Regions from separate parts of the Streptomyces akebiae genome, predicted to be linked through region 3. Evidence: riboswitches for the same ligand, from Rfam matches in the RefSeq annotation. Region 3 holds a riboswitch; each other region holds the start of a gene.
What was found. A riboswitch is a leader RNA that binds a small molecule or an ion and turns the genes downstream of it on or off. The one in region 3 is predicted to bind cobalamin.

Region 1 (5,711 bases), 1.6 Mb from region 3:
ACGACACCGAGGAGCCGCCCGGCGTGGTGACCACGGCGATGGCCGCCGTGACGCCACCGCCCGCCGGCACCGTCACCGTCACCGAGGACCTCTCGGCGACCATCCCGGTCCCCGCGGCCGCGACCGCCGCCGAGACCACGTCCCCGGCGAACTCGTCCACGCCGACACCCGCCCTCTGAGCCCCGCGACCTCCTGAGGAAGATCACCACATGCACATCGACTGGGCAGCCCTCGGCTCCGTCTTCGGAGTCAGCCTCGTGGTCACCGTGGCCCTCGTCGGCCTCTTCACCCTGGGGATCGTCGGCCTCTCCAAGCGGGAGGCGGCGACCACCGCGGGCACGTCGCCCGCGCTCGCCACGACAGCGGCGTACGCCTGCTTCGCGGCCTGCACGGCGGCGGTGGGTTACGGGATCTACCTGATCATGGCCTGAGGCCCCGTTCACCCCTCCCACCTCGCACGACACACACAGACAAACCCCTCGTACCGTTTGACCCGGTACGAGGGGTTTGTCTATTGTCCTGCGCATCGAGGCCGGCACGGTCGGGGTCAGCGTCACCGACGTCCGGGCGCTCATCCAGCAGTACGGGATCACGGATCCGGCGCTGGTGAGCGAGTTGGAAGAGGCCGCACGGGGCTCGAAGGGGCCGTCGTGGTGGGCCCCCTGGGGAAACCTGGTCTCCCAGCCCTTCGCCCAGTATCTGGGCTACGAGGGGGCCGCGACCTCCATCCGCGTCCACAACCCCATCGTGCTCCCCGGCCTCCTGCACACCGAGGACTACGCCACCGCCCTCCTCTCCCCCCACGTCGGAACCCACCGACGTCCGCCGGTCGGTGGAGCTCCGCCTCGCCCGACAGGAACGCCTGATCGACTCCGACGCGGGCCCGCGCATCGACGTCGTCCTGGACGAGGCCGCCGTACGGCGGGTGATCGGCGGCCCCCGCGTCATGCGTCAACAGCTGGACCACGTGAAGGCGCTGGCCGGGCGCCCCCGGATGGGCATCCGGCTGCTGCCGTTCACGGCGGGGGCGCACTTCAGCACCCTCAGCCCGTTCATCCTGCTCGGGTTCAGGGACGACGACGACCTGCTCTACCTGGAGGGCCCCAACGGCGGGCTGTCGAACCGCGAGGATCTCGATCTCACCGTCCGCCACCAGGAGTGCTTCGCGGACATCAGCGACAACGCGCACGAAGGCGACCGGATGATCGAGTTCCTCGACACGGTCCGGGAGAGCCTGGACAACGACTGAGCACCGGGCCGGGACGCCCGGCGGAATCGGGGGGAGGGCCCATGGCGGTCTTCGGTTGGCAGAGTGGTGGAGGCGGCTGACGGCGCGCCGCGCCGTTCCGGGCGACGGAGATCCGGACGGTCCTCCCCCGGCCGGCCCCCCGGGGTCCGGCGGTCCTGCCCCACTGGACGACTGCACGCTGAAGGCCTAAGCCATGCAGGAGTCGGAGTGGGCGGAGGCGCTCATCCGGGTGGAGAGTGCCCGGGTCGACGGCGAGATACGGCTCCTGTCCGCCCGTCTGTTACTGGGCACGTTCTGCGCCAGCGTCCTGCTGCTGAGCATCGCCGTGGCCGGTCGCGTCGTACCCACGACCCGGTTCGACGCCACGACACCGCTCACCACGGCGATCACCGGGGCGATCGCCGCCGCTCTGCTCACCTCGCTCGCGGCGGGCATCGGCAAGGTGCTGCGCGCCCGCGCCGATGCCGCGCGGCCCGTCGGCCTCAGCGCTCCTCCGGCCCCCGCGGGCGAGCCCCGACCAGAGCCCGGTCCAGGGCCCTCAGCCGCTCCGTGACCGGAGTGAGCCCCCACCACAGGCCCGCCCCCGTGGCGAGGAGGGCGGTCACCGCCAGCCAGACGACACCCCGCGCCTCCGTCCCCGGCACCAGCAGGGCGGCGAGAGCACCCACCCCCACGGCGAGGACCCCGGCGACCGTGCTGAAGAGCACCAGCGGCGCGGCGGCGGACAACAGCGTCCGCCGGCCCCTCGATGCCCGCTCACGCGCCGAGGCGGTTCCCTTGGTCCGATCTTCCATCGCGTGTACCTCCCGTCCCCCGAACGGTTCTTCAAGAACCGTCCGCTCCCGGGTCCACAAGCCCCGCCAGAAAACCACACCACGCGCTGTGACGGAAGGAGAGCACAGCGTTCTTCTTCGAGTTCGAGTCACGCACCAGAACCCGCCTCTCCTCGAACGACGCCTCCACGCACAGGCTGGTTTCGCCCGAATAACTGCTCCTGATCCAACTCCGCGCCGAGGGCTCCCTGTCGAACACCCTGACCTCCACCTCACAAGTCAGCGCGCCGACACGCGTCCACCGCGACGACCCGAGCGCCGTGCCCAGCCGCTGCCGCTCGTCGGCGCTCAGTCCTCGTAATGTCGTTCCCTCAAGTGTTCCCGCCCGGCGCTGTGGAGATGAGCGCAGAAAGAGCCGATTCGGGCGTCTGGCCATATTTCAGCGATGTGGGGCTGAGCACACCGCTGCGCCGCAGGTCAACAGCAAGTTGACGGGTCTTCCGGGCGCGTGGTGGACTGCCGGGGCCATGTACGACGGCAGGAGAGGAAGCCGGTGCGAGTCCGGCGCGGTCCCGCCACTGTCACCGGGGAAGAACCTCCCGGGAGCCAGGAACTCTCGCCGTCGGTCTCGTCGAACCAGGGCGTGGACACCCTGAGTGAGGACATATCGCCATGTGCGGCTGCCGCTTGAGTCCCGGTACCGGATCCTCCTCCCATCTCGCGATCGGCTGAACCGGTGCGTGCCGATCGCGTCTTCGCGTACGGCGCCACCGCCGGACTTCTCGGTGATCTGCTGCTCGGCGATCCTCGCCGGGGGCATCCGGTCGCCGCGTTCGGGCGGGCCGCCGGCGCCGTGGAGCAGGTGCTGTGGCGGGACCACCGGGGGTGGGGCGCGCTGCACACCGCCGTGTGCGCGGGTGGCGCCGTGGCGCTCGGGGCCTTGGCCTCGTCCGCCGTACGCCCGTCGCGTGCGGCCTCCGTCGCGTTGACCGCCGCCGCCACCTGGGCCGTCGTCGGGGGGACTTCGCTCGGGCGGGAGGCTCGCGCGATCGCACGGTCGCTCGACGCGGGGGACGTCGAGGGCGCGCGGGCCCGGCTGCCCCATCTGTGCGGGCGGGATCCCCAGGCGCTCGACCCGGACGGGATCGCGCGGGCGGTCGTGGAGTCCGTCGCCGAGAACACCTCCGACGCCGTGGTGGGCGCGCTCGTGTGGGGAGCCGTGGCGGGTGTGCCCGGGCTGGTGGGGTTTCGGGCCGTCAACACGTTGGACGCCATGGTCGGACACCGGTCGGAGCGGTATCGGCGGTTCGGATGGGCCTCCGCGCGGCTGGACGACATCGTGGGCTGGCCGGGGGCCCGGCTGACGGCGGTGCTGGCCGCGGCCTGCGGTGGGGATGCCCGCGGGGCGGTACGGGCCTGGCGCGCGGACGCGGGCCGGCACCCGAGTCCCAACGCGGGACCCGTGGAGGCGTCGTTCGCGGGGGCGCTCGGAGTGCGGTTGGGGGGCACGCTGTCGTACGGGGGGCGGGTCGAGCACCGGCCGGTGCTGAATGGGGAGGGGCGCGCCGTCGTCGTGGATGACATCGAGCGGACCGTCCGGTTGTCCCGGCGGGTCGGATGGCTGGCGTTGGGGATCGGTGCGGGTGTGTCGCTGCTGCGGTCGAGGAGGCAGGGATGAGTGGCGGGCTGTTGGTCGCCGGGACCACCTCCGACGCGGGGAAGAGCGTGGTCACCGCCGGAATCTGCCGGTGGCTGGTGCGGCAGGGGGTCAAGGTCGCGCCGTTCAAGGCGCAGAACATGTCGCTCAACTCCTTCGTGACGAAGGAGGGCGCCGAGATCGGGCGGGCGCAGGCCATGCAGGCGCAGGCGTGCCGGGTGGAGCCCACCGCGCTCATGAACCCCGTGCTGCTGAAGCCCGGGGGCGAACGCAGCAGTCAGGTGGTGCTGCTGGGCAAGCCCGTGGGCGAGATGAGTGCGCGCGGGTACCACGGAGGGCGGCAACAGCGGCTGCTCGGGGTCGTGTTGGACTGCCTCGCCGAGCTGCGGGGCACGTATGACGCGGTGATCTGCGAGGGGGCCGGCTCTCCGGCCGAGATCAATCTGCGGCGGACCGACATCGTCAACATGGGGATCGCCCGGAACGCCGGGCTGCCCGTGCTCGTGGTCGGCGACATCGACCGCGGCGGTGTCTTCGCGTCGTTCTTCGGGACCGTCGCGCTGCTCTCCCCCGAGGACCAGGCCCTCGTCGCCGGGTTCCTCGTCAACAAGTTCCGGGGAGACGTCTCCCTGTTGGAGCCGGGGCTCGACATGCTGCGCGGGCTCACCGGGCGGCCGACGTACGGGGTGCTGCCCTTCCGGCACGGGCTCGGGATCGACGAGGAGGACGGGCTGCGCATCTCGCTCCGGGGCACGGTCCGGGAGTCGAACGTCGCGCCGCCCGTCGGGGAGGACGTGCTGCGGGTCGCCGTGTGCGCGGTTCCGCTGATGTCCAACTTCACCGACGTGGACGCGCTCGCCGCCGAACCCGGTGTCGTGGTGCGGTTCGTGGACCGCGCCGAGGAACTGGCCGACGCCGACCTGGTCGTCGTCCCGGGGACCCGGGGCACGGTCCGGGCACTGGAGTGGCTGCGGGAGCGGGGGCTCGCCGAGGCGTTGGTGCGCAGAGCCGCCGAAGGGCGGCCGGTGCTCGGGCTGTGCGGCGGGTTCCAGATGCTCGGGGAGCACGTCGAGGACGACGTCGAGAGCCGTCGAGGACACGTCCCGGGGCTCGGGGTGCTTCCCGTCCGGGTGCGGTTCGCCCCGGAGAAGACGCTCACGCGGCCCGTCGGGGAGGCTCTCGGGGAACGGGTCGAGGGGTACGAGATCCATCACGGGGTCGCCGAGGTGCTGGGCGGTGAACCCTTCCTGGACGGGTGCCGGGTCGGACAGACCTGGGGCACGCACTGGCACGGGTCGCTGGAGTCGGACGGGTTCCGGCGGGCCTTCCTGCGCGAGGTGGCGACGGCCTCGGGGCGGCGGTTCGTGCCGTCCCCCGACACGTCGTTCGCCGCGCTGCGCGAGGAGCAGCTCGACCGGCTCGGCGACCTGATCGAGGAGCACGCGGACACGGACGCGCTGTGGCGGCTCATCGAGTCGGGCGCGCCGACGGGGCTGCCGTTCGTGCCGCCCGGAGCACCGGGAACACCGGGAGCGTCCGGATGAGCGCGGACGCGCTGCTGAACGACCGGCCGCGGGTCAACCGCCCGCTGCCGGAGGGTGACTTGGAGGGCGACGCAAAGTGAGTGTTCCTTTTCCGTTCACGGCCGTCGTGGGCCAGGACGACCTGCGCCTCGCGCTGCTGCTGAACGCGGTGTCGCCGGCCGTCGGCGGTGTGCTGGTGCGCGGCGAGAAGGGCACCGCGAAGAGCACCGCCGTGCGGGCGCTCGCGGCGCTGCTGCCGGAGGTGGAGGTCGTCGTCGGATGCCGGTTCTCCTGCGACCCCGTGAAGCCGGACCCGGCGTGTCCGGACGGACCGCACGAGCCGGCGTTCGAGACCCGGCCGTCACGCATGGTCGAACTGCCCGTCGGCGCCTCCGAGGACCGGCTCGTCGGCGCCCTCGACATCGAACGGGCGCTGTCCGAGGGCGTGAAGGCCTTCGAGCCCGGGCTGCTCGCGGACGCGCACCGGGGCATCCTCTACGTCGACGAGG
Region 2 (5,711 bases), 9.0 Mb from region 3:
AGGTCACCGCCCGCGCCGCCGACGGCACGGTGGAAGGGCTCGAACTCCCGGGCTCGCCCGGCTGGTTCACCGCCGTCCAGTGGCACCCCGAGGACACCGCCCACGAGGACCCCGCGCAGCAGGGCCTGTTCGACGCCCTCGTACGGGCCGCCGGGGACCGGCGCTGACACCCCCGCGCGGGAGGTGCGGGGAGGTGGATCGCCCCGCACCCCCGCCCGTCGTCAGCTGTCGCCGCCCTCCAGGTCGCCCTCGGTCTCCAGGTACACCTGACGCAGCCCCTCCAGCACCGCCGGGTCGGGCTTCTCCCACATCCCGCGCGACTCCGCCTCCAGCAGCCGTTCGGCGATGCCGTGCAGGGCCCAGGGGTTGGCCTGCTGGAGGAACGCGCGGTTGGTCTCGTCCAGGACGTAGGTCTCGGTGAGCTTGTCGTACATCCAGTCGGCGATCACACCGGTGGTGGCGTCGTAGCCGAACAGGTAGTCGACGGTGGCGGCGAGTTCGAAGGCACCCTTGTAGCCGTGGCGGCGCATCGCCTCGATCCACTTGGGGTTGACGACGCGGGCCCGGAAGACCCTCGACGTCTCCTCGACGAGGGTCCGGGTGCGGACCGTCTCGGGCCGGGTGGAGTCGCCGATGTACGCCTCGGGGGCCGTGCCGCGCAGCGCGCGGACGGTGGCCACCATGCCTCCGTGGTACTGGAAGTAGTCGTCGGAGTCGGCGATGTCGTGCTCGCGGGTGTCCGTGTTCTTCGCGGCCACCTCGATCCGCTTGTACGCCGTCTCCATCTCCTCACGGGCGGGACGGCCGTCCAGCTGCCGGCCGTAGGCGTAGCCGCCCCACACCGTGTAGACCTCGGCGAGGTCGGCGTCGGTGCGCCAGTCCCGGGAGTCGATCAGCTGCAGCAGTCCGGCGCCGTACGTGCCGGGGCGGGAGCCGAAGATCCGGGTGGTGGCCCGGCGTTCGTCGCCGTGGTCCGCGAGGTCGGCCTGGACGTGGGCGCGCACGTGGTTGGCCTCGGCCGGCTCGTCCAGCGACGCGGCCAGGCGTACGGCGTCGTCCAGCAGCCCGATGGTGTGCGGGAAGGCGTCCCGGAAGAAACCCGAGATGCGCAGGGTGACGTCGATGCGCGGGCGGCCCAGCTCCTCGTACGGGATGGCCTCCAGACCGGTCACCCGGCGCGAGGCGTCGTCCCAGACCGGGCGGACGCCGAGCAGGGCCAGGGCCTCGGCCACGTCGTCGCCGGCCGTCCGCATGGCGCTGGTGCCCCACAGGGAGAGGCCGACGGAGGTGGGCCATTCGCCGTTGTCGGCGCGGTAGCGCTCCAGCAGGGAGTCGGCGAGGGCCTGACCGGTCTCCCAGGCGAGGCGGGAGGGGACGGCCTTGGGGTCGACGGAGTAGAAGTTCCGGCCGGTCGGCAGGACGTTGACCAGGCCGCGGAGCGGGGACCCCGAGGGGCCCGCCGGGACGAAGCCGCCGTTCAGGGCGTGGACGGTGTGGTCGAGTTCGGCCGTGGTCGCCGCGAGCCGGGGCACGACCTCGCGGGCGGCGAACTCCAGGACGGGGGCGGCCTGTTCGCCGTGGGCGGCGGAGACGGTCGCCGCCACGACCGTGGGCACGGCCGCCGGGTCCCAGCCCGCGTCCTCCATCGCCTGGACCAGCGCGCGGGCCTTCTCCTCGGCCTCGTCGGCGGTGGTGCGGGTGGCGGCGGACTCGTCGAGACCGAGGGCCTCGCGCAGGCCGGGCAGGGCGGTCGTGCCGCCCCAGATCTGGCGGGCGCGCAGGACGGCGAGGACCAGGTTGACGTGGTCGGCGCCGGTCGGCGGGGTGCCGAGGACGTGCAGACCGTCGCGGATCTGGGCGTCCTTGACCTCGCAGAGCCAGCCGTCGACGTGCAGCAGGAAGTCGTCGAAGCCGTCGTCCTCCGGGCGGTCCGCCAGGCCCAGGTCGTGGTCCAGCTTGGCGGCCTGGATGAGGGTCCAGATCTGGGCGCGGATCGCGGGGAGCTTCGCCGGGTCCATGGAGGAGATCTGGGCGTACTCGTCGAGGAGTTGCTCCAGGCGCGCGATGTCGCCGTAGGAGTCGGCGCGGGCCATCGGCGGCACGAGGTGGTCGACGAGGGTGGCGTGCACGCGGCGCTTGGCCTGGGTGCCCTCGCCCGGGTCGTTGACCAGGAACGGGTAGACCAGCGGGAGGTCGCCGAGGGCGGCGTCGGGGCCGCAGGCGGCGGACAGGCCCGCGTTCTTGCCGGGCAGCCATTCCAGGTTGCCGTGCTTGCCGAGGTGGATCATCGCGTCGGCGCCGAACCCGCCGTCGTCGGCGCGGGCGGCGATCCAGCGGTAGGCGGCCAGGTAGTGGTGGGAGGGCGGGAGGTCCGGGTCGTGGTAGATCGCGATCGGGTTCTCGCCGAAGCCGCGCGGCGGCTGGATGAGGATCAGCAGATTGCCGAAGCGCAGGGCCGCGAGGACGATGTCGCCCTCGGGGTTGGCGCTGCGGTCGACGAACATCTCGCCGGGCGCCGGTCCCCAGTGCTCCTCGACGGCCGAGCGCAGTTCCTCGGGGAGTTCGGCGAACCAGCGGCGGTAGTCGGCGGCCGGGATCCGGACAGGGTTGCGGGCCAGCTGCTCGTCGGTGAGCCAGTCCTGGTCGTGGCCGCCCGCCTCGATCAGCGCGCGGATCAGCTCGTCGCCGTCGCCGGAGGCCAGGCCCGGCACCTCGGCTTCCGTCCCGAAGTCGTAGCCCTCCTCGCGCAGGCGCCGCAGCAGGGCGACCGCGCTGGCGGGGGTGTCCAGGCCGACCGCGTTGCCGATGCGGGAGTGCTTGGTCGGGTAGGCGGAGAGGACGAGCGCGAGGCGCTTGTCGGCGTTGGCGATGTGGCGAAGTCGTGCGTGGCGTACGGCGATCCCGGCGACGCGGGCGGCGCGCTCGGGGTCGGCGACATAGGCCGGGAGGCCGTCCTCGTCGATCTCCTTGAAGGAGAACGGGACGGTGATCAGCCGGCCGTCGAACTCGGGGACGGCGATCTGGCTGGCCGCGTCGAGCGGGGAGACGCCCTCGTCGTTCTCCTCCCAGGCCGCGCGTGATCCGGTCAGGCACAGGGCCTGGAGGATCGGCACGTCGAGGCCGGTCAGGGCGCCCGCGTCCCAGGACTCGTCGTCGCCGCCGGCCGAGGCCTCGGCGGGCTTGGTGCCGCCGGCTGCGAGGACGGTGGTGACGACCGCGTCGGCGGCGCGCAGTTCCTCGATCAGCTCGGGCTCGGGGGCCCGCAGCGAGGCCACGTAGAGCGGGAGCGCGCGGGCACCCTGGTCCTCGATCGCCCCGCACAGGGCGTCCACGAAGGCGGTGTTGCCGCTCATGTGGTGGGCCCGGTAGTAGAGCACGGCGACGGTGGGCCCGTCGGTGTTCCTGGCCTCCCGGGACAGCGGTCCCCAGGCGGGCGCGGCCGCCGGCGCGTCGAAGCCGTGGCCGGTGAGCAGGACGGTGTCGGAGAGGAAACGGGCCAGCTGCTCCAGGTTGGCCGGGCCGCCGTGCGCGAGATAGGCGTGGGCCTCGGCGGCGATGCCGATCGGGACGGTGGAGGCGGCCATCAGCTGGGCGTCGGGCGCCTGTTCACCGGTGAGGACGACGACCGGGCGGCCGTCGGCGAGCAGCAGGTCGAGGCCGTCCTGCCAGGCCCGGATGCCGCCGAGGAGGCGTACGACGACCAGGTCGGTGCCGTCGAGGAGGGCCGGGAGGTCGTCCAGCGCGAGGCGGGAGGGGTTGGCGAAGCGGTAGGGGACCGGGCCGGCGGCCGCGCGGGCGCTGAGCAGGTCGGTGTCGGAGGTCGACAGGAGCAGGATGCGGGGCTGCGTCGAGCGCTCCCCGGACGATGGCTGCATGCGGCTGCTGGCCTTCCTCGGGGTCCGCGCCCCGGGCGGTGTCGGATCGGAGTCTCCCCTGCTCGGGCGGGCCGAGTGGTACGGGGAAGGGAGTTCCTGACTCGCCCGACCCTCCTGGGACGGGCTCACAGTGGCGGGACCGCGCCGGACTCACACCGGGCTTCCTCCCCTGTCGCCGTGGTGGCGTCGATGGACCGGATGATCCACCGAGCAGCATAGTAAGGGTCGCCTCAAAAGGGCGGAGGATACGTCCGTTGTGCCGGTGGGTATGCTCGCCGCCATGTCCACGCCTCCCCTGCGTTCATCGTCCCAGGCCACAGCGGTCACACGGGACCGTGGCGACGCCTGCCCGGGGGCGCTGCGGCTGCATGCGGCGGACGACGGGGCGCTGGCGCGGGTCCGGGTGCCCGGTGGTGTGCTGACCGTCCGCCAGGCCGAGGCGCTCGCGGAGGCGGCGCGGCGGCTCGGCGATGGTGATCTTCACCTCACTTCCCGCGGCAATGTCCAACTGCGCGGACTGGCCGACGGCTGCGGGGGCGAGCTGGCCGAGTCGCTGGACGCGGCGGGGCTGTTGCCGTCCGCCGGGCACGAGCGGGTGCGCAACATCGTGGCCTCGCCCCTGTCCGGTCTCGACGACCGCGGTCTGCGCGACGTGCGGCCCTGGCTGTCCGCCCTGGACACCGCGCTGTGCGCGAGCGAGGCGGCGCGGCGGTTGTCGGGCCGGTTCCTGTTCGCGCTCGACGACGGGCGGGGGGACGTGGCCGCGCTGGACGCCGATGTGACCGTCCGGGCGGCCGGGGGCGACAGAGCTCTGCTGAGTCTGGGGACGGCCCGCGAGAGCCTGTCGGTCCCGGGTGAGGACGCGGCCCGGGCCGCACTGACCGCCGCCGAGACGTTCCTGGAGGCGGCGCGGGAGAGCGGGGCACGGGTCTGGCGCGTGACCGAACTCCCCTTCCAGGACGAGCTGATCGGCACGGTCCGGGACCGACTTGCGGCCGTCGGCGTCGACGCCGCGATCCGGGTTCGTCCCGAGAGCGCGGCGGCCACGGCCGGAGCCGACGGCCCACCCCCCGGAGCCGTCGGCGACGCCCTGTCCGTACATGCGCCCCTCGGTCGTCTCACCCCCCTGCAGTGGCGGGAGTTGACGGCCCTCGCGTCGGCGACACCGTGCCGTGAACTGCGGCTGACCCCTTGGCGCGGGGTCGTCGTCCCCGCACCGGGCCTGCGCGGGGAGCAGGTGACCGACGCGCTCGCCCGGCTCTCGGTGACCGGTCTCGTCACCGATCCCGCCTCCCCCTGGCCGCGCGTCGGCGCCTGTATCGGACGGCCCGGCTGCGCGAAGTCCCTGGCGGACGTACGGGCGGACGCGACCGAGAGCCTGGAGGCGGCGGGCCGCGCGGGGCTCCCGCTGTACTGGTCCGGCTGCGAGCGCCGCTGCGGCCACCCCCGGGGCGAACGGATCGACGTGGTGGCGGTGGGGAGCGGCGGCTACGAGCTCTCCCGTACCGCCCCCGGCCGAGAACCCCGCACCGCGCCCATGGCGGACCCCTCCCGACTCGCCGCCGCCCTGGGGGAGATCACCCCATGAAGGCCGAGAACACACACGACGTGGACCCGAGAACGCGCACGACCCGCACGAACGACCCCCGTACGACGACCGAGAGCAGCGAGAAGACCACCGTGACCACCTACGACTACGAGAAGGACGGCCCGGCGATCTACCGGCAGTCCTTCGCCACCATCCGCGCGGAGGCGGACCTCGCGGCCCTGCCCGCCGATGTCAGCCAGGTCGCGGTCCGGATGATCCACGCCTGCGGAATGGTGGACCTGGTACGG
Region 3 (5,711 bases):
CAGCGGTCGGCCAGGGAGCCGACGTCCGACTCGCCCTGCGCGAGCAGCCACAGCAGATGCAGCCGGGTGACGTCGGAGAGCATCGCGAACACTCCGGTCGCCTCGGTGAGCCGTGCGCTGTCAGGAGCGCGCAGATGCGCACCGGACGCAGGTGACACGGCATGGCGTTCAGGCATGAACCCAGCCTAGCCCTTTGCCGATCCATCATGTGCACAAGTGCGCACATGATGGCTACACTCGGCTGGACGGACCGCAACGCCACGCCGAGGGGAGCCGTGCCCATGCTCGCCGTTCTGCGTCATCGCGCCTACCGGCGGCTCTTCACCGCCCAGGTCGTCGCCCTGGTGGGCACCGGACTCGCGACCGTCGCGCTCGGGCTGCTGGCGTACGACCTCGCGGGTGCCGACGCGGGGTCCGTCCTCGGTACGGCTCTCGCGATCAAGATGGTGGCGTACGTGGTGATCGCCCCGGCCGTCGGCGCGGTCGCCGACCGACTGCCGCGCCGGGCACTGATGGTGACGGCGGACCTGGTACGCGCGGGAATCGCCGTGTCGCTGCCGTTCGTCGGCGAGGTCTGGCAGGTGTACGTCCTGGTGTTCCTCCTGCAGTCCGCGTCGGCCGTGTTCACGCCCACGTTCCAGGCCGTCGTCCCCGACGTGCTGCCCGAGGAGCGCGACTACACACGGGCCCTGTCGATGTCCCGGCTCGCGTACGACCTGGAGAGCCTCTTCTCCCCCGCCCTCGCGGCCGCCCTGTTGTCGGTGATGACCTACGACGGGCTGTTCAGCGGCACGGTCCTCGGTTTCCTCGCCTCGGCCGCGCTGGTCGTCTCGACCGCCCTGCCCGAGCGGGCCGCCGCCACCGCCCCGAGCACGGGCGGCGTGTACGCGCGGGCCACCGCCGGCACGCGCCTCTTCCTGGGCGTGCCCGAGCTGCGGGCCCTGCTCGCCCTGAACCTCGCGGTCGCGGCGGCCGGGGCGATGGTGACGGTGAACTCCGTCGTCTACGTCCGCGATGTGCTGGGCCTGTCGGCGGGCGCCCTGCCGCTGGCTCTCGGGGCGTACGGGGCCGGTTCCATGGCCGTGGCGCTGATGCTGCCCCGGGTGCTGGACAAGGTGCCGGACCGGGCCGTGATGCTGCCGGGCGCGTTGTCGCTGACCGTCGTCTTCGCCGGGCTGGGGGCCGTCACGGGGGCACCGGGCGGGAGTTGGCGGCTGCCCGGGCTGCTGGTCGTCTGGGCCGCGTTCGGTGCCGCGTGCTCGGCGGTGCTCACCCCGACCGGACGCCTCGTCCGCCGCTCGGTGGCGCCCGGGGAACGTACGGCCGCGTTCGCCGCCCAGTTCTCCCTCTCGCACGGCTGCTGGCTGCTGACGTACCCGCTGGCCGGATGGCTGGGGGCGGCGGCCGGGCTGAACTGGGCGGTGCTCGCCCTGGGTTCGCTCGCGCTGGGCGCGGCGCTGCTGGCCGTACGGCTCTGGCCGACGACATCGAGCGCCGACGCACCCTCGGCTCCCGCACCGCCGGACCGGACGCACGCGGGCCATGCGCACGCGGCCGGCGTGCACGGAGCCCACGTGCACGCCGACCTCCCCTTCGGTCACCCCCATCTGGCGGGGGCCCGGCGCGTCCCGAACGGATGGCGACACAGCCACGGCCACCTCACGGACGGGCTGCACGCCCGCTGAGGGGCCTGGGCACTTCGGTGGGACGGGGCCGACGGGGCCGATGTGTTCCTGGAGTGTGTCCGAAGGCTCGGCGGAGGACGACCACTTGGCGCAGCGGCTGGTCGACGCCGCCGACGCCGCCTCCCTGCCCCTGTTCGCCGGCTGGCGCGCGCAGCCCTGCCCCGCAGACGATCCCGTCGGGGCGGCCATGCAGCGCGTCCACGTACAGCGAGAACACCGGGGTGCCTGCCATCTGGCGGCGGTGCGCGTGTACGGACTGACCGCCCAGGCGGCCATGGTCGTCAACCTCGGCGTCGAGCAGGCGGCCCACCACGGCTGGCGAGAACCGCAACCCGTCGCCGCGGCCCTGATCCCCCGACGGCGGCGCGCCGAGCAGCTCCCCGGCGAGTTGCAGGCGCCGCTCTACACCGCACCGACCGCCCGGCAACGCACCGAGTTCGCCCGGCTCGTCGACGCCTTGACCACCTCCCCCACCCCATGACGCCGACCGGCATGGCCGTCGCCCGCGCCCCGGGGGACCATGGAGCCGTGATCACCATTCATCTGAAGTACGAGATCGACGCCGACAAACTTGAGGACTTCGAAGAGTACGGGCGGCGCTGGGTTCGGCTCGTCAACCGTTTCGGCGGGACGCACCACGGCTACTTCCTGCCGAGCGAGAGCGACAGCGACATCGCCTACGCCCTGTTCTCCTTTCCCAGTCTCGCCGCGTACGAGCGGTACCGCACGGACAGCATGTCCGATCCGGAGTGCCAGGACGCGTTCGCGCTGGCCCGCGACACCCGCTGCATCAAGCGGTACGAACGCCGCTTCCTCCGGCCGCTCGACGGCTTGTCCTGAGGCCGGTGGGGCGCCCGTGTGCCGTGGTGCGGGTGGGTGGTGGGTGTTCGTGGGTGTTCACCCCGCTGTCCACTTCTCCTCGATCCGCGCGAACCGCCAGACCAGCAGGGCGACCGCCCAGGTGACGAAGAAGAGGCCGACGACCACATAGCCGACGGTGTTGAGGTCGAGGCCGGAGACCCGGTCCCAGAAGAGGCCGTGCAGGTGGGCCTTCTCGGCGACGAGGCCGAGGAGTTCGACCGTGCCGATGACGAGGGCGACGGCCACGGACAGACCCGTGACGGTGAGGTTGTAGTAGACCTTGCGGACCGGCTGGGAGAACGCCCAGCCGTAGGCGAAGTTCATGAACGTGCCGTCGACGGTGTCGAGGAGCGACATTCCGGCGGCGAACAGGACGGGCAGGCACAGGATCGCGTACCAGGGCAGCCCGGAGGCGGCGCCCGAACCGGCCAGGACCAGCAGCGCGACCTCCGTCGCCGTGTCGAAGCCGAGGCCGAAGAGCAGGCCGACGGGATACATCTGCCAGGGCCTGGTGAGGGACCTCATCAACCGCCCGAGCAGGCGGTTCATCAGGCCCCGGCTGTTCAGCCGTTCCTCCAGCGCGGCCTCGTCGAAGGTGCCCGAGCGCATCTCGCGGAACACCTTCCAGATCCCCACCAGGGCCACCAGGTTGACGAGGGCGATGGCGTACAGGAACGTCCCCGAGACGGTGGTGCCGATCCAGCCGGTCACCTCGTGCAGCGCGGAGCCGTCGTCGCGGACGGGTCCGGCGAGCGTCTTGACGCCGAGGGTGAGCAGGAAGGTGAGGACGAGCACGATCGACGAGTGGCCGAGGGAGAACCAGAAGCCGACCGACAGCGGGCGTCGCCCCTCCCCCATCAGTTTGCGGGTGGTGTTGTCGATGGCGGCGATGTGGTCGGCGTCGAAGGCGTGCCGCATGCCCAGGGTGTAGGCGGTGACACCCATACCGATGCCGAAGGTCCTGCTGCCGACGCTGTAGTGCTCGGGGGCGACGATCACCACGAGGGTGAACCAGCCGACGAGGTGCAGCGCCAGGATGAAACCGGCCATCCCGCCCAGGCCGGCCCACTCCCCGCGCGTCGTCGTGGCGCGGATCCGCCGCCATGAGAGACCGCCCGTCCCGGCGGTGGCCGAGGGGGCGGTGTCGGTACCAGGAGCCATGGGGCGTGCGCCTCTTCTTCTCTGCGTGCCTCGCGTCGCGTCGCCGCGTCCGTGCGGTCGAGGTCCTCGTGCCGCGGTCGTGCGGTCGAGCCTCCTCAGCCTTGTGCGCCATGTTGGCAGCTGCAATATCGTCGCAGTAAAGCTCCCGTCTGCTTTCGGTCAGGTCCGTTCTCTCGACGTGGCGCCGGGCGTGCGCCGGGGTGTGAGCTGTCGCACGGCGCCTGCGCGCCCCTCGCCTCCGCTTGTCAGCGTCCTTATCTGGGCACTACTGTCACCACGCCTTGGTGAACGGGAAATCCGGTGTGATGCCGGTGCGGCCCTCGCCACTGTGATCGGGAAGTCCGGCTCCGGTCCTCACGGACAGCCACTGGGTCTTCGGACCCGGGAAGGCGGAGCACGGGCGGTGTCACCCGTAAGCCAGGAGACCGGCCAAGGCGCGTCAACCATCCACGAGGTGCTGGAGAGGGTCTGCTGAGCCATGCACATAGCCGAGGGTTTCCTTCCTCCGGCGCACGCGATCGCCTGGGGCGTCGCGTCCGCGCCGTTCGTCGTCCACGGAGTCAGGGCACTCACCCGTGAGGTCAGGGAGCATCCCGAGAGCACGCTGCTGCTCGGCGCCTCGGGGGCCTTCACCTTCGTTCTGTCCGCGCTGAAGCTCCCGTCGGTCACCGGGAGTTGCTCCCACCCCACCGGCACCGGCCTCGGTGCCATCCTGTTCCGGCCGCCGATCATGGCGGTGCTCGGCACCATCACCCTGCTCTTCCAGGCACTGTTGCTCGCCCACGGCGGTCTGACCACGCTCGGCGCCAACGTCTTCTCGATGGCGATCGTCGGCCCCTGGGCGGGTTACGGTGTCTACCGGCTGCTACGACGCTTCGGCGTGCCGCTGATGGTGACGGTGTTCTTCGGCGCGTTCTTCGCCGACCTGGTCACCTACTGCGTCACCAGCGTGCAGTTGGCGCTCGCCTTCCCCGACCCGAGCAGCGGCTTCCTGGGCGCGCTCGGCAAGTTCGGCTCCATCTTCGCCGTCACCCAGATCCCGCTCGCGGTCAGCGAAGGTCTGCTCACGGTGTTGGTGATGCGTCTGCTGGTGCAGTCGAGCAAGGGCGAACTGACCCGGCTCGGCGTGCTCCTGACCGGCGGGCAGAGCCGCGCCGGGGCCGGGACGGAGACCGGGAACAAGGCGGTGGCCCGATGAAGCGGAACACGAAGATCAACGCACTGCTGCTGCTCGCCGTGGCCGCACTCGCCGTCCTGCCGCTGGCCCTCGGCCTCGGCGACCACAAGGAGGAGCCCTTCACGGGCGCCGACGGCGAGGCGGAGACGGCGATCACGGAGATAGAGCCGGACTACGAGCCGTGGTTCTCCCCTCTCTACGAACCGCCGTCCGGTGAGATCGAGTCGGCACTCTTCTCCCTCCAGGCCGCCCTCGGCGCGGGGGTCCTCGCCTACTACTTCGGCATCCACCGGGGTCGACGCCAGGGCGAGGCCCGGGCCCGGGCACTGCTCGACGCGGCCGGGGAGGCCGACACGGCTCCGGCCAAGCCGGTGGACGTGGCGGTCGCGGCGTCCACGGCGAGGGCGGCGGCCACGGCGGCGGCGAGTGCCCCGGCCGCCGCGGCGGCCTCGAAGGGCGCATCCGGCGCATCCGGCGCATCCGGCGCATCCGGCGCATCCGGCGACGAAGGCTCGTCCGGTGGCTCCGGGGAGTCCTCCGCCGGGCGGGGCTGACCCGGGTGCTGCCGATCGACGCGGCGGCGCACAGCAGTCGCTGGCGCCGCCGCCATCCCGTGGACAAGGCCGTGCTCGGTCTCGGCCTCACCGTGCTGGCGATCTCCCTGCCGCCCTGGCCCGGCGCGGCTCTGGTCCTGCTGACCGCGCTCGTGGTGCTGCTGGGCCCCGCGGGCGTGCCCGGCCGTCGGCTGTGGCGGGCCTACCGGGTGCCGTTGGGCTTCTGCGTGACCGGCGCGCTGCCGCTGCTCGTTCAGGTGGGCGGGCCGGACG
Region 4 (5,711 bases), 9.0 Mb from region 3:
GCGCGGCGGCCCACCCGGTCCAGTGGACGGTCGTCGAGGGTGACGACTCCCGAAGCCGGCGCGAGGACCCCGGCGAGCAGGCGCAGCAGTGTGGACTTGCCCGAGCCGTTGGGGCCGAGCAGACCGGTGACGGTGCCCGGCCGGGGCGCCACACTGACCCCGTCCAGGATCAGCGTGCCGTCGGCGGCGCGGGAGACCCGCTCGGCGCGCAGCCCGGAGGAGGCAATTGGGTCGGCGGCGGTGTCGGTCATCGGGTGCTCCTGGTCCGGTACATGATGGCGACGAACGCCGGGACGCCGATGAGGGACGTCACCACCCCGACCGGGACCTCCTGCGGGTCCAGGACCGTACGGGCGAGGGTGTCGACCCACACCAGGAACACCGCCCCGGCCAGCGCGGTGGCCGGCAGCAGCCGACCGTGGCCGGAGCCGGTCAGCGCGCGGGCGGCGTGCGGCAGCACCAGGCCGACGAAGCCGATCGCCCCCGACGAGGCGACCAGGGCGGCCGTGAGCAGAGCGGTGGCGCACAGCAGTACGAGCCGGGTGCGGGCCACGGAGACACCGAGCGAGGCCGCCGCGTCCTGCCCGAACGCGAACGCGTCCAGTGCGTGGGTGTGGCCCAGGCAGACCAGCAGCACCACCACCAGCACCGCCAGACACACCGTCACATCCGTCCAGTCGGCCCCGCTGAGCGAGCCGAGCAGCCAGAACAGCACCGCGCGGGTCGTCTCGGCGTCGGCCGCGGTCATCACCATGAAGGAGGTGAGCGCGGAGAACAGCTGCATCGCCGCGACACCGACCAGCACCACGCGGTCCGTGGAGCCGCCGAGGGTGTGGCTGAGCAGCAGCACGAGCCCGAAGGAGGCCACCGCGCCCAGGAACGCGCCGCCGGAGACCGACAGGGCCCCGCCTCCCACGCCGAGCACCACGACCACGACCGCGCCGGTCGACGCGCCGGAGGAGACGCCCAGCACGAAAGGGTCGGCGAGCGGGTTGCGCAGCAGGGACTGCATCACCGCGCCGCACACGGCCAGTCCGGCCCCGCACACGGCGGCCAGCAGGGTGCGCGGCAGCCGTAGGTTCCACACGATGCCGTCCCGGATGGGCGTCAACTCCGTGTGCCCCCAGCCGAGATGGGCCACCACCGTGGACCAGACGTCGACCACGCCGATGTCGGCCGGACCGATGGTGATCGCGAGGGCGATGGAGAGAAACAGCCCTCCGAGCCCGGCCATCCACGCCGATCCCCAGCGCAGCCGGCGGCCGAAGGCCACCGCCACCGCCGTCGAACCGTCCGCTCCACCGGGCCCCGCCGGGCTCGGCCCACCGGTCTTCGTGGGAGCCGGCCCACCGGTCTTCGCCGAGGGCGGCCCACCGGTCTCCACCGCCGTCGACGCGTCGGTGACCGCGTCGACGGCCGTGCCCGTCTCCGTGCCCGTCTCCGTGCCCGTCTCCGTGCCCGTTTCCGTGCCGGGCTCCGTGTCGGGCTCCGTGCCGGTCATCCCGTGAGACCGTACTCGCGCAGTGCCGCCGCGAGCTTCTCCACGCCCTCGACGGTCCGGACGGTCGGGTTCATGGCCTGGCCGGGCAGCAGCACATAGCGCTTCTTCCGCACCGCCGTCATGTTCCGGGTGACCGGGTCGGACTCCAGGAACTCGATCTTCTTCGCGGCCGTCTCGGCCGTCTGCTGCTTGCGGACCAGGTCCCCGACGACGAGGACGTCGGGATCGCGATCCGCGACGGTCTCCCAGTTGACCTGGGGCCACTCCTCCTCGGTGTCGTCGAAGACGTTCTTCGCGCCCAGCTCGCGGGTGATGACCCCGGGGGCGCCACAGCATCCGGCGAGGTACGGGGACTGGGCGTTGGCGAACCAGTACATGACGGTGACGTCATCGGCGTCGAGTCCGGCGGTCGCCTTCCGCACCCGGGACTTGAGCTCGGCCACCAGCTTCTCGCCGCGCTCCTCGACCCCGAAGACGCGGGCCAGATCGCGGACTTCGCCGTAGACCGTCTCCATGGTCAGCGGCTCGGTGCGGACGCCGTCGCCGTCACCGCTGTTGTCCTTGCCCACACAGTCGGAGGGCGACAGATACGTGGGGACGCCGAGCTTCTCGAAATCCTCCCGGGTCGCCACACCGCCCTTGCCGAGCGTGGAGGCGAACGAGGAGACGACGAGGTCGGGTTCGGTGTCCAGGACCTTCTCGAAAGACGGCGCGTCGTCGGCGAGCCGAGGCACCTTCGCGTCGGCCTTCTCCAGTTCCTTCGGCAGCGGATCGGTCCAGGTGGCGGTGCCCACCATGCGGTCGGCGAGCCCGAGGGAGAGCAGGATCTCGGTCGTGCCCTGGTTGAGGGAGACGGCGCGTTCGGGCGGGCTGTCGACCCGTACCTCCTGCCCGCAGTTGTCGAGGGTCACCGGATATCCGGCGGACCCGCCCGAGGCCGGGCCACCGCCCGGGGGTGCTGCGGAGCCGGAGCCTCCGCAGCCGGTCAGCAACAGGGAACCGGCGGCCAGGAACAGGACGGCATGGCGGACGGGGCGTGCGAGTGGCACGGGACTTCCTTCGGCGTCGAGGGCTCATGCGCGAAGCCCGGTCGTACGATGCTTCCCCGGGCACCCCTCGGTGCCGGGGACCGCCAGCAGGTCTTCGGACTCGGGGTCACCCGGACGGGACGCCTTCCCGGACCGCGATCGTGATCGCCGTCCAGTGGCCGTTGCCCCGCCCGTCGCCCTCACCGCTGCGCGTCAGCTCCGGATTCGCACCGGATTCCCTGACCCGTACGCGTACTTACGTGTGCGTACGTGGGTTCGACTGGCGTCGGCAAGCTATCACAGGCCGCCGGCGCGCTGGGCCGCCGAGCGCTGAGGCCGCCGAGGGTTGAGGCCGCCCGAGGGCTCGTCAGGCCGCGGGCTTCCAGCCCGGGAGCGTCGGCAGGACCTTCTCGGCCACACGGAACAGGGCCGCGTCGTCGGGGACCTGGGAATCCTGGCGATAGATGACGAGCTCGAAGGTGGTGCCGCTGTCCTTCGGGTCGGTCGCGACCAGCAGCCGCCGGGCGACGCCGCCGGGGCCGGACTGCGGGTCACTGCCGTCGAGGCGGAACGAGAGGGAGATGGTCTGACCCGAGTACAGGGCCGCCGCATGTCCCAGGACCGTCCTGGTCTCGACGCCGGCGCCCAGGTAGCCGACCGACTCGGCGACGGGGAGGTCCTCGTACGACGCCGACAGCTCCACGGTGTACGTGTCGAGTTCGACGGTCGCCTCGGGGGTGACGGTCTTGGTGCCGTCGAACCAGGTGGACTCGTTCTGGCTGCCCGACGCGATGACCGCCTGCTCGGTGGGCGTCCCGAGGAGCTTCGGCAGGTCGGAGCGGTTCAGCGCGGTGCACAGCTGTGCACCCGAGACCTCGCCCCGTGGTGCCGGAGAGGCGTCGTCCGAGGACGAGCAGACGGCCGGCCCCAAGGTCTCGGGGGTCGTGTCGAGGAGGTCCGCCAGCAGCCACATCCCGCCCAGCAGCACCCCCACGGTCGCCACCGCCGAGACGACCTGAGCCCCCGTGCTCATCTCCTTCGTCGAGCCGACTCGGGAAGCCGCTCTCGAACCCGTCTCCGGATCTGCTGCCGATCCCATATCCGGACCGACTGCCGACCCCGTATCCGGACTTGCTGTCGCACCCGCCTCCGGACCTGCTACCGATCCCGACGCCGGACCTACCGAACCCGTCTCCGGACCTACTGCTGAACCCGTCTCCGCCCCTACTGCCGATCCCGTCTCCGCATCCTCTGCCGAGCCCGCTCCGGAATCGGAGAAATCGTCGACCATGTCCCCCGTGCCCCCACCTTGATGTGCACACGCCTGACGCGCGCCGGGGGAGCCTAACCGGTGCTCGTCGCCCGGGGAAACGCAATTCCGCGTACGCCGCTCGCCGTGGCCCCGCGAGGCCGGCCGCGCAGGCGTGAAGAAGGGCTCCTCGGGGGAGGACGAGACCCTGTGCGCCCGCTGCCCCGGGCGCCGACCCGGCCCGCGCGAAAGGAAGAAGAGGTATGACCGAGCAGGGCTCCCTCGGTGTCGCCGTCGTCGGCACCGGCCGGATGGGCGCCGATCATGTGCGCCGGATCTCCGAGGTGATCAGCGGCGCCCATGTGACCGCCGTCGTCGACCTCGACACCGACCGTGCCCGGGCGATCGCCGCCGGCATCGAGGGGTGCGCGGCCTACGGCGACCCGGCCGAGGCACTGACCGCACCGGGCGTCGACGCCGTCCTCGTGGCCTCACCGGGCCCCGCGCACGAGGCGGCCCTGCTCGCCGCGTTCGCCCACGACCTGCCCGTACTGTGCGAGAAGCCCCTCACCCCGGACACCGCCTCCGCGCTCCGGCTGCTGGAGGCGGAGCAGCGGCTGGGGCACCGCCGGGTACAGGTGGGGTTCATGCGCCGCTACGACCGTGAGTACGTCAAGCTCAAGGCCCTGCTGGACAGCGGCGACCTGGGCCGGCCGCTGCTGCTGCACCACCGGCACCGCAACGCCGAGGCCCCGCCCGGTTTCACCGACGCCATGGCCATCAACGACTCCGTGGCCCACGAGATGGACATCACCCGCTGGCTGCTCGGCCAGGAGATCACCGCCGTCAGTGTGCTGCGGCCCCGGCCGTCCGCGCACGCCCCCGAGGGCCTCAGCGACCCGCAGCTCGTCGTCTTCGAGACCGACGGCGGCGCGGTGGTCGACGTCGAGATCTTCCTCAGCGCCCGCTACGGCTACCAGGTGCAGGCCGAGGCCGTCTGCGAGGACGGCACGGCCCGCATCGGCGACGGGCACGACATGCTCGTCAACGCGGCGGGCCGCTGGGGCGGCACGGTCACCCCGGGCTACATCGAGCGGTTCGAGGACGCCTACGACCGACAGGTCCAGGCCTGGGTGGACGCCACCCGGCGCGGCGAGGTCACCGGACCCAGTACCTGGGACGGGTACGCCGTCGCCGCGATCTCCGAGGCCGGCGTCCGCGCCCAGACCGAGGGGGTCCGCACCGAGGTGGAACTCGTCGAACGCCCCGCCCTCTACCGCTGACCTTCGGCACCCGGCGGTCGCCGGCACCTGACGCCCGCTCACGCCCGGCCGGTGAGATCCAGCAGCACCTTGGAGGCGACCGTGCGGTCCCGGGCGGTCTCGAAGGCGAGGGCGGACCGCTCCAACGGGAAGGTGTGCGTGACGACCGGATCGACAGGAAGGCCCTGGGCCAGCAGGGACAGGGCCTCGTCGAACTCGGTGTCGAAGCGGAAGGAACCGCGCAGCTCCAGCTCACGGGTGACCGCCACATTGCCGAGCAGCCCGATCTCCCCGGGCGGCAGCAGCCCGAGCATGACCACGATGCCGCCCCGCCGCGCCCGCTCCACACAGCTGCGCAGCCCGGCCGGCGCCCCGGACGCCTCCACGGCGACGTCGAAGACGCCGGCCCAGTTAGGGTCGCCGGGCCGGTCCGCCCGCACGGTGGCGGTCGCGCCCACCTCGGTCGCGATCCGCAGCGGCTCCTCGTGCAGATCGCTGACGACGACCTCGGCGGCTCCGGCGTGCCGCAGCGCCGCCACGACCAGACAGCCGATCGGACCGGCCCCCGCCACCAGGACCCGCTTGCCCCGCACATCGCCGGCCCGGCGCACGGCGTGCAGGGCCACCGCCAGCGGCTCGGCGAGCACGGCCCGGCGCAGGTCGAGCCCGGG

Region 1: linked by a shared signal. The riboswitch ahead of K1J60_RS34830 (cobalamin biosynthesis protein) and the one ahead of K1J60_RS41900 (energy-coupling factor ABC transporter permease) in region 3 are both predicted to bind cobalamin.
Region 2: linked by a shared signal. The riboswitch ahead of cobN (cobaltochelatase subunit CobN) and the one ahead of K1J60_RS41900 (energy-coupling factor ABC transporter permease) in region 3 are both predicted to bind cobalamin.
Region 4: linked by a shared signal. The riboswitch ahead of K1J60_RS02895 (ABC transporter substrate-binding protein) and the one ahead of K1J60_RS41900 (energy-coupling factor ABC transporter permease) in region 3 are both predicted to bind cobalamin.

Annotation. Positions count from the first base shown of each region.
Region 1 is NZ_CP080647.1:8,048,899-8,054,609, reverse strand. Features, by position in the region: gene K1J60_RS34860 (inorganic phosphate transporter) at 1-179, shown strand, start outside; gene K1J60_RS34855 (hypothetical protein) at 210-431, shown strand; partial or broken gene K1J60_RS34850 (DUF5753 domain-containing protein) at 607-1,249, shown strand; gene K1J60_RS34845 (hypothetical protein) at 1,443-1,802, shown strand; gene K1J60_RS34840 (hypothetical protein) at 1,732-2,043, opposite strand; gene K1J60_RS46285 (DUF397 domain-containing protein) at 2,075-2,458, opposite strand; cobalamin riboswitch at 2,517-2,658, shown strand; gene K1J60_RS34830 (cobalamin biosynthesis protein) at 2,759-3,700, shown strand; gene K1J60_RS34825 (cobyric acid synthase) at 3,697-5,223, shown strand; gene K1J60_RS34820 (putative cobaltochelatase) at 5,300-5,711, shown strand, end outside.
Region 2 is NZ_CP080647.1:682,775-688,485, forward strand. Features, by position in the region: gene K1J60_RS02985 (gamma-glutamyl-gamma-aminobutyrate hydrolase family protein) at 1-167, shown strand, start outside; gene cobN (cobaltochelatase subunit CobN) at 222-3,875, opposite strand; cobalamin riboswitch at 3,947-4,078, opposite strand; gene cobG (precorrin-3B synthase) at 4,144-5,463, shown strand; gene K1J60_RS03000 (precorrin-8X methylmutase) at 5,556-5,711, shown strand, end outside.
Region 3 is NZ_CP080647.1:9,672,337-9,678,047, reverse strand. Features, by position in the region: gene K1J60_RS41925 (ArsR/SmtB family transcription factor) at 1-176, opposite strand, end outside; gene K1J60_RS41920 (MFS transporter) at 282-1,685, shown strand; gene K1J60_RS41915 (helix-turn-helix domain-containing protein) at 1,741-2,166, shown strand; gene K1J60_RS41910 (NIPSNAP family protein) at 2,214-2,525, shown strand; gene K1J60_RS41905 (Nickel transporter NicT) at 2,583-3,707, opposite strand; cobalamin riboswitch at 3,973-4,155, shown strand; gene K1J60_RS41900 (energy-coupling factor ABC transporter permease) at 4,186-4,905, shown strand; gene K1J60_RS41895 (energy-coupling factor ABC transporter substrate-binding protein) at 4,902-5,438, shown strand; gene cbiQ (cobalt ECF transporter T component CbiQ) at 5,444-5,711, shown strand, end outside.
Region 4 is NZ_CP080647.1:659,601-665,311, reverse strand. Features, by position in the region: gene K1J60_RS02905 (ABC transporter ATP-binding protein) at 1-251, opposite strand, end outside; gene K1J60_RS02900 (FecCD family ABC transporter permease) at 248-1,234, opposite strand; gene K1J60_RS02895 (ABC transporter substrate-binding protein) at 1,498-2,550, opposite strand; cobalamin riboswitch at 2,619-2,829, opposite strand; gene K1J60_RS02890 (DUF6215 domain-containing protein) at 2,897-3,562, opposite strand; gene K1J60_RS02885 (Gfo/Idh/MocA family protein) at 4,042-5,061, shown strand; gene K1J60_RS02880 (L-idonate 5-dehydrogenase) at 5,100-5,711, opposite strand, start outside.